DNA from 2 places in the Streptomyces sp. NPDC101160 genome. Region 1 is predicted to be linked to the other one. Evidence: riboswitches for the same ligand, from Rfam matches in the RefSeq annotation. Region 1 holds a riboswitch; the other holds the start of a gene.
What was found. A riboswitch is a leader RNA that binds a small molecule or an ion and turns the genes downstream of it on or off. The one in region 1 is predicted to bind thiamine pyrophosphate.
Positions count from the first base shown of each region.

Region 1 (5,905 bases):
TACGGACAAGCTCGTACCGCTCGGTCAGGAACGCACGCTCGGTGACTTCGAGGACCACCTGGAGGCGGCACTGGGCCGGATCCTCGCGGAGGAGAACGCGGGCTGAGCCCCGGCCGGGTCCCCGAGTCCCGACCGAGCGCCTCACCCCACGCCCGACCCGCGCCGACCCGCCCCCGGCCCGGCGCCCTACGGTTCCTTCGCCCCGCCCCGTACCGTCACTTCGCCCGGCGCCGCCGGCCGCCCCGTACCCCTCGTGACGTTCCCCCGCGTGCCACCCGCCCCGCCGGACCCGGGCGGTCGGCCGCGACCACGAGGGCCGCGAGGCCGGTGGTGACCGGCACCGACGCGACCAGACCGATCGAGCCGACCAGCGTGCGGACGATCTCCTCGGCGACCAGCTCGCTGTTGGCCACCGTCCCCACGCTGCTCTGCGCGATGGAGAAGAGCAGCAGCAGCGGCAGCGCCGCGCCGGCGTAGGCGAGCACCAGGGTGTTCACCACCGAGGCGATGTGGTCCCGGCCGATCCGGATGCCGGCCCGGTAGAGCGCCCGCGGTCCCATGCCCGAATCGGCCTGGTGGAGTTCCCAGACGGCCGAGGTCTGGGTGACCGTCACGTCGTCGAGCACGCCGAGCGAGCCGATGATGACGCCGGCGAGCAGCAGTCCCGACATGTCGATGTCCGGGTAGAGGCTGTGGATGAGACCGGTGTTGTCGTCGGTGTTCCCGCTGAGCGAGCCCCAGCCGATGAAGAGCGAACCGAGCAGACCGGTCAGCAGCAGCGAGACCAGCGTGCCGAGCACCGCGACCGAGGTCCGCGCCGAGAGCCCGTGGCACAGGTAGAGCGCGATCAGCATGATCGCGCTCGCCCCGACGACCGCGACCACCAGGGGATTCGAGCCCTGGAGTATCGCCGGCAGGATGAAGAAGGTCAGCACCAGGAAGCTCGCGGCGAGCGCGACCAGCGCCATCACCCCGCGCATCCGGCCGACGACCACGACGGCGAGCGCGAAGATTCCGGCGAGCAGCGCGACGGGCAGCTTCCGGTTGATGTCGGTGACCGAATACTGCAGCTCGGGCGGCGCGTCGGGGGCGTACGCGACCACCACGCCCTGTCCCTTGTGGAGTTGGCGCGGCGCGTCGGGCTGTACGACCTCGGTGAAGGTGCGGCCCCTGTCCGGGCCCGTGGTGACCTCGACCGTGGCCTTCTCGCACTGACCCGGGGAGCTGACGTGCACCTCCTTGCAGTCGACGTGCGCGACGGAGACCACCCGGCCCTGCTCGGTCTGCCGGTCGAAGCCGACGCCCGTGCGCTGGTGCGCCGGCGTACCGCCCGGCCACAGCATCACGAGCCCGACGAGCACGGCGGCGCCGAACGGGATGAGGACCGCGGCGATGACCTTCCGCAGATGCCGCGAGACGGGCGCGGCCGGCCCGTGGCTGTGGCCGTGGCCGTGGGAATGCCCGGGGGAGTGGGGGTGGTCGTGGCCGCCATGGCCCTCGTGACCAGGCGGTTCGGGGGTCTGGTGCGTCGAAGTCACCGCCCGATCATCGCAACAACGTCAAGGGGCCCACTGTTCAGCACGCCAGGAATGACGCTAGCGTGGTGGCACCTTTGCACACGCGGGAGCTCGGAGCACCGGGCTGAGAGGGCGCTGAAGTTTCGCTGCGCCGACCGCCGAACCTGTTACCGGGTAATGCCGGCGTAGGGAGATTCGGTCTCATGACCATTCAGGATGCACGCACGTCTGCCTCCGACCAGAACGACCCGCAGAGCGGCCAGGGGGAGCGCACGCCGGGCTGGCACAAGGGGTACGTCGAGGGCTCCCGCCCCGACATCCGGGTGCCGGTTCGCCAGGTGCACCTCACCAACGGCAAGGACGTGACGCTGTACGACACGTCCGGCCCGTACACCGACCCCGCCGTCGACACCGACGTGCGGCGCGGTCTCGCGCCGCTGCGCGAGAACTGGATCATCGCGCGCGGCGACACCGAGGAGTACGCGGGCCGCCCCGTCCGCCCCGAGGACGACGGCATCAAGCACACCTCGCCGCGCGGCGGCGGGCTGAAGAACCTCGACGCCGTCTTCCCGGGCCGGCCGCGGCTGCCTCGCCGGGGCCGCGACGGACAGGCGGTCACCCAGCTCGCGTACGCCCGCCGTGGCGAGATCACGCCGGAGATGGAGTACGTCGCGATCCGCGAGAACGTCTCCCCCGAGGTCGTCCGCGAGGAGATCGCGGCCGGGCGCGCGGTGCTGCCGGCCAACGTCAACCACCCGGAGATCGAGCCGATGATCATCGGCAAGCGGTTCCTGGTGAAGGTCAACGCCAACATCGGCAACTCCGCCGTGACCTCCTCCATCGAGGAGGAGGTGGAGAAGATGACCTGGGCGACCCGCTGGGGCGCCGACACGGTCATGGACCTGTCCACCGGCCGCAACATCCACACCACCCGCGAGTGGGTGCTGCGCAACTCCCCCGTGCCGATCGGCACCGTCCCCCTCTACCAGGCCCTGGAGAAGGTCGACGGCAAGGCCGAGGAGCTGACCTGGGAGATCTACAAGGACACGGTCATCGAGCAGGCCGAGCAGGGCGTCGACTACATGACGGTGCACGCCGGCGTGCTGCTGCCGTACGTGCCGCTCACCGCGCGCCGCAAGACCGGCATCGTCTCGCGCGGCGGCTCGATCATGGCCGCCTGGTGCCTCGCGCACCACAAGGAGAACTTCCTCTACACCAACTTCGAGGAGCTCTGCGAGATCCTCGCGGCGTACGACGTCACGTACTCGCTCGGCGACGGCCTGCGGCCCGGCTCGATCGCGGACGCCAACGACGACGCCCAGTTCGCCGAGCTGCGCACGCTGGGTGAGCTCAACACGATCGCCAAGCGACACAACGTGCAGACGATGATCGAGGGCCCGGGCCACGTCCCGATGCACAAGATCAAGGAGAACATCGACCTCCAGCAGGAGATCTGCGAGGAGGCGCCGTTCTACACGCTCGGCCCGCTGACCACGGACGTCGCCCCGGCGTACGACCACATCACCTCGGGCATCGGCGCGGCGATGATCGCGTGGTGGGGCACCGCGATGCTCTGCTACGTCACGCCCAAGGAGCACCTGGGCCTGCCCAACCGCGACGACGTGAAGACCGGTGTCATCACGTACAAGATCGCGGCGCACGCGGCGGACCTCGCCAAGGGGCACCCGGGCGCGCAGGAGTGGGACGACGCCCTCTCGGACGCGCGGTTCGAGTTCCGCTGGGAGGACCAGTTCAACCTGGCCCTCGACCCCGACACGGCCCGCGAGTTCCACGACGAGACGCTGCCGGCGGAGCCCGCGAAGACGGCGCACTTCTGCTCGATGTGCGGGCCGAAGTTCTGCTCGATGAAGATCTCGCAGGACATCAGGCGCGAGCACGGCGGTGACCTGAAGGCGGACGAGATCGAGGCGGGCATGGCCGAGAAGTCGGCGGAGTTCGCGGCGTCCGGGAACCGGGTGTACCTGCCGCTGGCCGACTGACGCCCGTGGCTGACGGCATGCCACCCATGGCGCGTGGGTGGCATGCCGGTCACTCCGGACGGTGCTCCGGCGTGCCGGCGTCAGGACTTGCGAGGTCGGAGCTCGTGGGGCCTGAACTCGTGGAGCCTGAGCTCGTGGAGTTGGAACTTGTGGCGTCGGGACTCGTGAAGTCCGGGCTCGTGAAGTCGGGGCTGGAGAAGTCCGGGCTCGTGTAGGTCGGGCGTGGGGCCGGGGCGCCGCCCTCGTTCGGGCTGGTGAAGTCCGGGCCGCTGTAGCCGACCTTGGGTATGCGGCCGGTGGGCGGCGCGGGCGACTGGCGCGGCAGGGGCGGCGACGCGGCGAGGGCGTCGCGGAGAAAAGGGTGGATGCCCCGGTCCGCCAGGGCCCGGCACCAGGCGTCCCTGGCGCGCGTCAGCTCGTCGTCGGGGGCCTGGGCGGGGACTTCGGTGGCGCTGTTGCGCAGGGCCGTGAGCAGCAGTCCGGCCGCCGCGCAGAGCAGTCCGGCCGCGGCGACGGCGCCGAAGAGAAGGCCGGCGGTCAGCAGGGTGTCGGCGAACGCGGGGGCCGGGTCGAGCATCTTCAGGACCGCGCCGACCAGCAGGAAGATCACGGCCGCGGTGCCCGCGAGGAGCGGGCCGAGGACGGTGACGACGGCGAAGACGCCCGCGCCGCCCTCGTCGGCCGCGCCGTCCGTGGCACCCGTGCCGCTCGCCGTGCGCGTCTGCTCGCGGACCTGCTCCCGTACCTTCACGAAGTGGTCGTACTCGGCCGCGGCGGCGGTCGTGATCAGCGTCGTGGCGTTCAGCGCCATCGAGCGCAGCTGTGCGGTGGTCAGCCGGGTGCCGATTCCGGCCAGATCCGGATGGTCGTGCGCGGTGCGCAGTGCGTCGTCGAGGACCCGCTCGAACTCGGCGCGGTCCTCGGTCAGCAGGTGCGGAGCCACGTTCATGTGCATCCCCCGATGCTCCGTAGGGGCCGGAACCGGCCGTGGGGAAACGGCGGTTCGGGCGGAAACGGAGGAGAGCCTGCTACGGATGAGCCGATGGTATTGCGGTTACGGCACGCGGTGACAGGGTGTTTCGGGAAATCGCCTTCCCCGGATGCGTAGGGTTAATGCGTCAGGCGGGCAGCGGGAGTTGCACGACCAGCAGCTTTCCGGCCATGGTCACTCCGCCGTCCATCGCGATGGCGAGCCCGTCCGCGTAGACGTGCGGACCCTCGACGAGCGGGCGCTCGCCCTCCTCGCCGTCCTCCGTGCCGACCTGGCCGAGAAGGTACGGGATGGGGCTGTGGCCGTGCACGATCCGGCTGCCGCCGTAGGTGCCGAGCATCTCGCGGACGGCCGGCGGGCCGGCCTCCTCGTCGCGGAAGGCGAAGCGTTTGGTGAACTTCCGGAAGAGGTCCCAGACTTCGTCGGCGTCGTTGCGGTTGAGGGTCTCCTTGACCGTCTCGTTGACGTCCTCGATCGTGTCGCCGTACTCGAGGTACGCGGTGGTGTCCGAGTGCAGCAGCAGGTGGCCGTCCTCCTCCGCCATGGAGTCGAGCCGGGACATCCACTGGATGTGGACGTCCTGGAGGCGGTCCATGTCGTGCTTCTGGCCGCCGTTGAGCAGCCAGGCGGCCTGGAAGGTGGCGGTGCCGGCGCCGGAGCTGACCGGCGTGTCGCCGAAGCGCTTGGCGCCGATGAGGAGCAGCTCGTGGTTGCCCATGAGGGCCTTGCAGTAGCCGCCGGCGGCCGCCGCCTCGGCGGACAGGCGCATCACGAGGTCGATGACGCCGATGCCGTCGGGGCCGCGGTCGGTGAAGTCGCCGAGGAACCACAGCCGGGTGTTGCCGGCGGCCCAGCCGCCGTTCTCGTCGATGATGCCCTGGGCGCGCAGCGCTTCGAGCAGCTCGTCGAGATAGCCGTGCACGTCGCCCACCACGTACATGGGGCCGCGGCCGTCGGGGTGCGCCGCGGCGGCCGGCTGGGGCACCGGGGCGACGTGGACCTGGACCGTGTCGCCGCGGTTGATGACCGGGAGGTCGCGCTCGGTCGGGGTGTACCCCTCGGGCGGCTCGTCGTCGGGGAAGGCGTTGCCGGGGTGGCCCGGGTGGCCGGCGCTGACGGCACCGGCGGCGAAGAAGTCGTACGGGTCGCGGGACTCGTACGGGGCGGGTGACTCGTACGGCTCGGAAGCCTCGTACGGCTCCGAAGACTCGTAGGCCCCGCGGGGCTCGTACGCCTCGGGCGCCTGGGCCAGGTGGAGCGTGGCGTCGGCGGGCCCGGCGGCGGGCGTGGCGGAGGGCGGAGCGTCGGTGGAAAGCGGCTCGGAAGCATGGCCCTGGACCGGCACCCGGGCGTACGGAGGTACACGGAAGTCACGCAACGTCGCTGTGCGCACCACG
Region 1 covers NZ_JBIWPJ010000006.1:476,553-482,457, forward strand. The annotation lists gene ACIRSU_RS21610 (SsgA family sporulation/cell division regulator) at 1-106, shown strand, start outside; gene ACIRSU_RS21615 (YibE/F family protein) at 216-1,538, opposite strand; TPP riboswitch at 1,611-1,726, shown strand; gene thiC (phosphomethylpyrimidine synthase ThiC) at 1,721-3,517, shown strand; gene ACIRSU_RS21625 (hypothetical protein) at 3,567-4,472, opposite strand; gene ACIRSU_RS21630 (metallophosphoesterase) at 4,636-5,905, opposite strand, start outside.

Region 2 (5,905 bases), on a different contig from region 1:
CTCGGGCGGCGGGCCGCTGACCCTGCCCGGCGGGCTCGTCACCCAGGTGTTCGGCCCAGCGGTGAAGACGCTGCTGCCGGCCGAGGGCCCGGTCAGGCGGGTCGGCCTCGCCGGTCCGGGGGTGCAGGCCGACGGCCTCGACATCGCGCTCGTCCCGTACGGCACACCGCCGCCCGGCGACGTGGCGGCCGTGCCGCTGGCCGACGGGGCCTGGGCGTGGCTGGCTCTGCCCGGAGAGACCCGGCCGATACCGGCGTCCGGCACGCTGCCGGGCGGCGTGCTGCGGGACGATTATCCCCTGCCGGACCACCCCTGGCGCGTCCTCCGGCCCGACCGCGGCGCCTTCCTGTACACGCTGGCCCGCCTGCCCGGGGTGCGTTCGCCGTGGCTGCGTGCGCTGTACGACCGGGCGCGGACCGCCCCGTACGGCTCCGTCTTCTAGTCGGCGTCCAGCACCACCACGTCCTCCGCGTCGAACACCACGTCCACCTCCGCGCCCTCCTCCGGAACGTCCCGCAGCGCGAACTCCGCCTCCAGGGGCGGGCCTTCGGACGGACGGAGGGTGACGGCCACGTGGTTGCCCCGGAACGTCACCGTCTCGACCCGGCAGGCCAGGCCCTCGCCCGTGCCGGCGAGGCGGACGCCCGCCGGGCGGACGAGGAGGCGGCGCTCGCCCTGGGGGGAGCCGTCGGGGACCGGGATCTTGCCCCAGACGGTGGTGGCGGCGGCGCCGCTCACCGTCGCCGCGACCACGTTGTCGAAACCGAGGAAGCGGGCGACGAACTCGGAGGCGGGGCGCTGCCAGACGTCGAGGGGGGTGCCGGACTGGGCGATGCGGCCGTCGCGCATGACGACGACCCGGTCGGCGAGGGCGAAGGCCTCGCCCTGGTCGTGGGTGACGGCGAGCACGGTGGTGCCCAACCGGCCGAAGAGCCTGCGGAGTTCGACGACGAGACGTTCGCGCAGGCCCCGGTCGAGCTGGCCGAGCGGCTCGTCGAGCATGAGCAGCCGGGGGCGGGGCGCGAGCGCGCGGGCGAGGGCGACGCGCTGCTGTTCGCCACCGGAGAGGGCGGAGACGGCGCGGCGCCCGGCGCCGGGAAGGCCGACCAGGTCGAGCAACTCGGCGACCCGGGCCGCCTGTTCGGCCTTGGACGCGCCGCGCATGCGCAGCCCGAAGGCGACGTTGCCGGCGACGTCGCGCTGCGGGAAGAGCTGGTGGTCCTGGAACATGAGGCCGACACCGCGCCGGTGCACGGGCACGCCGGCCTGGTCGGCGCCCCCGAGCGACACCCGTCCGCCGTCGAGCGGCTGGAGTCCGGCGACGGCGCGCAGCAGCGTGGACTTGCCGCTGCCGCTCGGCCCGAGCACGCACACGATCTCGTGCTCGGCGACCTCCAGGTCCACCGCGTCGAGGACGGCACGGTCCCCGAAGCGCACGGTCGCCGCGGTCAGCGTCAGCATCAGAACTCCCCCGAGGTCCGGTCGGAGCGCAGCCGTTCGAGGAGCAGCAGGGACACCGCGCACACCACCATGAGAATCGTCGAAAGGGCCATGGCCTGGCCGTAGTTGAGCTCGCCCGGCCGGCTCAGGAGCCGGGCGACCGCGACCGGCAGGGTCGGGTTGTCGGGGCGGGCGATGAAGACCGTCGCGCCGAACTCGCCGAGCGACACGGCGAAGGCGAAGCCGGCGGCAATGAGCAGCGCCCGCCGCACGAGCGGCAGGTCGACCTCCCGCCACGCCCGCCGCGGCGACGCCCCGAGCACGGCCGCGGCCTCCCGCAGCCGCTCGTCGACGGCCCGCAGCACTGGCAGCATGATCCGTACGACGAAGGGCACGCCGACCAGGGCCTGCGCGAGCGGTACGAGGATCCAGCTGGCCCGCAGGTCGAGCGGCGGCTCGTCGAGGGTGATGAGGAAGCCGAAGCCGACGGTGACGGCGGACACCCCGAGCGGCAGCATGAGCAGCGCGTCGAAGCCGCGCACGAGCCGGCCCGCGCGCCTGGTGAGCGCGGCGGCGGCGAGGCCGCCGATGACGACGGCGATGCCGGTGGCGGCGAGCGCGTACTGGAGCGAGTTGACGATGGTGTCGGTCATCGGCACCAGGAAGGTGCCGTTCTCGTCGACGGACTGCAGCGCCCGGTAGTAGTCGAGGCCGTAGCCGCCGGGCGTGGCGAAGGAACGTTCGACGAGAACGCCGAGCGGCGCGAGGATCAGCAGCGCGACGGAGAGCAGCACGCCGCCGAGCAGCGCCCACTGCCCGGCGCCGCGCGGCCGGCGCGCGGTCCGCTCGGCCGGCACCAGCTTCAGCGCCGTCTCCCGGCGCCGTACCGTCCGCGCGTGCACGGCGAGGACCGCGCCGACCATGACGAACTGCACCATGGTGAGCACGGCGGCGGTGGACAGCTGGAGCCGGTCCGCGGTCTGCCGGTAGATCTCGGTCTCCAGCGTGGAGTAAGCGGGGCCGCCGAGGATCTGCACGATGCCGAAGGAGCTCGCCGTGAACAGGAAGACCATGAGCCCGGCGGCGGCGACCGACGGCGCGAGCGCGGGCAGCGTCACCGTCCGCCAGGCCCGCCAGCGGGAGGCGCCGAGGACCCGGGCGGCCTCTTCCTGGCGCGGGTCGAGCTGGGACCAGAGGCCGCCGACGGTGCGGACGACGACGGCGTAGTTGAAGAAGACGTGGGCGAGGAGGATCGCCCACACACCGGTGTCGAGCCGGACGCCCCACCACTCGTCGAGCAGGCCGCGGCGGCCCACCAGGGCGAGGAACGCGGTGCCGACCATGACGGTGGGCAGCACGAACGGCACGGTGACGACCGCGCGCAGCAGCTTCTTGCCGGGGAAGTCGAACCGGGCGAAGACGTACGCGCCGGGCAGCGCGACGAGCAGGGTGAGCGCGGTGGAGGCGAGCGCCTGCCACAGCGTGAACCACAGCACGTCGAGGATGTCCGGCCGGCTCAGCGTCTCGCCGAACCGGCCGAGCTCCCAGTGGCCGTCGGGCCGGAGCCCGCGCTCGACGATCGAGACGACGGGCCAGGCGAAGAACACCGCGAAGAACGCGACGGGCAGCACCATCAGCCCGAGCCGCGTCGCGCTCTGCCTGCGGCGGGCGACTACTTCAGGACGAGCGAGGTCCACTGCTGGATCCACTGGTCACGGTTGTCGGCGATCTTCTTCGGCGCCATCGTCTCCGGCTTGTCGACCACCACGCCGTGCTTGGTGAACAGCTCCGGCAGCGACGCGTCGTTCGCGACGGGGTTGACGAACATCTGCAGCGGCATGTCCTCCTGGAACTTCTTGGAGATCATGAAGTCGATGAGCGCCTTGCCGCCCTCGGGGTTCTTCGCCCCGTTCAGCAGGCCCGCGAACTCGATCTGCCGGAAGCAGGTGCCGGTGGACACACCGGTCGGCGCGACCTTCGGCTGCGGCTCGGAGTAGAGCACCTCGGCCGGCGGGGAGGAGGCGTACGACACGACCAGCGGCCGGTCGCCCTTGGCCTTCTTGCCGCCGGACGAGCCGGAGAACTCCTGGTTGTAGGCGAGCTCCCAGCTGTCGACCGTCTTCACGCCGTTGGCCTTGAGCTTCTTCCAGTAGTCCTGCCACCCGGCGTCGCCGTACTTCGCGGCCGTGCCGAGGAGGAAGCCGAGACCCGGGGAGGACCGCTCGGGGTTCTCGACGACGAGCAGGTCCTTGTACGCCGGCTTCGCCAGGTCGTCGAAGGTCTGCGGCGGCGCGAGCTTCCTGTCCGCGAAGTACTTCTTGTCGTAGTTGACGCAGATGTCGCCCGAGTCGACCGGGGTGACCCGGTGCTCCGCCTTGTCCAGCTGGAACGCATCGGGGACGCGGTCCAGGCCCTTCGCCTCGTACGAGGTGAAGATGCCGTTGTCGAGGGCGCGGGACAGCAGCGTGTTGTCGACGCCGAAGAAGACGTCGCCCTGCGGGGCGCCCTTGGTCAGGATCTCCTTGTTGACGGCCTCGCCCGCGTCACCGCTCTTGAGCACCTTGACCGTGAATCCGGTCTCCTTGGTGAAGGCGGCGAGCACCTCCTTGGAGGCGGCGAAGGAGTCGTGGCTGACGAGCGTGACGGTCTTCGGCGCGGGGCCCTCGGCGGCGGGCTTCGCCGTGCCGCCGCCGCACGCGGCGAGGGTGGTCACGCCGAGCGCGCTGACGAGCGCGACGGCGGCCATCTTCTTGATGCTCACTGGTTTTCCTCCTGGGGGTGACCAGGAAGAGACGCGGCCCTGCCCGCGACCGGGAAGACCGGGCGCGGGCAGGGCGCAACAGCTCGAGTTACGACCGAACTTCCTACCCAGAATGACCTGGGCGAGGTTCAGAGGGTCTGCGGCCTGACGGTGCCGCACTCTCAGCGCTGTGGCGCTCCCCTGTCGGAATATGCATTTGTGTTCGAGCTCAGACTACAAGGTCAGCGTTCCGCCGCGGCGAGCTGTCCACAGGCGCCGTCGATCTCCTGTCCACGGGTGTCGCGGACGGTGACCGGTACGCCGTGGGCGGCGATGGCCTCGACGAACGCCTTCTCGTCCTCCGGCCGGGACGCGGTCCACTTGGAGCCCGGGGTCGGGTTCAGCGGGATCAGGTTGACGTGCACCCGCTTGCCCTTGAGCAGCCGGCCCAGCAGGTCGCCGCGCCACGCCTGGTCGTTGATGTCCCGGATCAGGGCGTACTCGATGGAGATCCGGCGGCCGGACTTCTCCGCGTACTCCCACGCCGCGTCGAGGACCTCACGGACCTTCCAGCGGGTGTTCACGGGCACCAGGGTGTCGCGCAGCTCGTCGTCCGGGGCGTGCAGCGACACGGCGAGGCGGCACTTGAAGCCCTCGTCGGCGAACCGCAGCATCGCCGGGACCAGGCCGACCGTGGAGACGGTGATGCCGCGCTGCGACAGGCCGAGGCCGTCGGGCTCGGGGTCGGTGAGCCGGCGGATGGCGCCGACGACCCGCTTGTAGTTCGCGAGCGGCTCGCCCATCCCCATGAAGACGATGTTCGAAAGCCGGGCCGGGCCTCCGGGCACCTCGCCGTCGCGCAGCGCGCGCATGCCGTCGACGATCTGGTGGACGATCTCCGCCGTGGACAGGTTGCGGTCGAGCCCCGCCTGGCCGGTGGCGCAGAACGGGCAGTTCATGCCGCAGCCGGCCTGCGAGGAGATGCACATGGTCACCCGGTCCGGGTAGCGCATGAGCACCGACTCCACGAGCGTGCCGTCGTGCAGCTTCCACAGCGTCTTGCGGGTCGTGTCGTCGTCGCACGACACGTGCCGCACCACCGACATCAGATCGGGCAGCAGCTCGCCGGCGAGCTTCTCGCGCGAGCCGGCCGGGATGTCGGTCCACTCGGCCGGGTCGTGCGCGTACCGCGCGAAGTAGTGCGTGGACAGCTGCTTGGCGCGGAACGGCTTCTCGCCGATCGCGGCGACGGCCTCCTTGCGCTCGGCGGGCGAGAGGTCGGCGAGGTGCCGCGGGGGCTGCTTGGCTCCGCGCGGGGCGACGAAAGTGAGTTCTCCGGGCTTCGGCATGGTCCTACCAGTGTCGCAGACGATTCCGGCGAGGCCGCGCCCCGCGAATCGGCCGATCGCACAATTGGCCGATCACCCGCTCGATGATGTTGGGTGTCCATGCCAATGGATCATGATCAGGTCATCGGAGGACTCGGTATGAAGGCAGTGGTACGGGGGGCCGCCGTCGCGGCGGTGCTGGCGCTCGCGCTGACGGCGTGCAAGGACGGGAGCACGACGGCGGGAGGCACACCGGCGGACCGGTCGACGGTGGAGGCGCCCGCCAAGGGAGGCCAGGAAGGCGGCGCGTCGTCGGCTCCCGCCGACCAGCAGAGCATCACGCCGAACTTCCCGCCGGTGACGATCAACGCGACCGACATGCACGCCGCGCTCCCGA
Region 2 covers NZ_JBIWPJ010000004.1:102,991-108,895, forward strand. The annotation lists gene ACIRSU_RS13495 (hypothetical protein) at 1-442, shown strand, start outside; gene ACIRSU_RS13500 (ABC transporter ATP-binding protein) at 439-1,461, opposite strand; gene ACIRSU_RS13505 (ABC transporter permease) at 1,461-3,074, opposite strand; gene ACIRSU_RS13510 (thiamine ABC transporter substrate binding subunit) at 3,113-4,186, opposite strand; TPP riboswitch at 4,284-4,393, opposite strand; gene rlmN (23S rRNA (adenine(2503)-C(2))-methyltransferase RlmN) at 4,423-5,529, opposite strand; gene ACIRSU_RS13520 (hypothetical protein) at 5,668-5,905, shown strand, end outside.
Region 2: linked by a shared signal. The riboswitch ahead of ACIRSU_RS13510 (thiamine ABC transporter substrate binding subunit) and the one ahead of thiC (phosphomethylpyrimidine synthase ThiC) in region 1 are both predicted to bind thiamine pyrophosphate.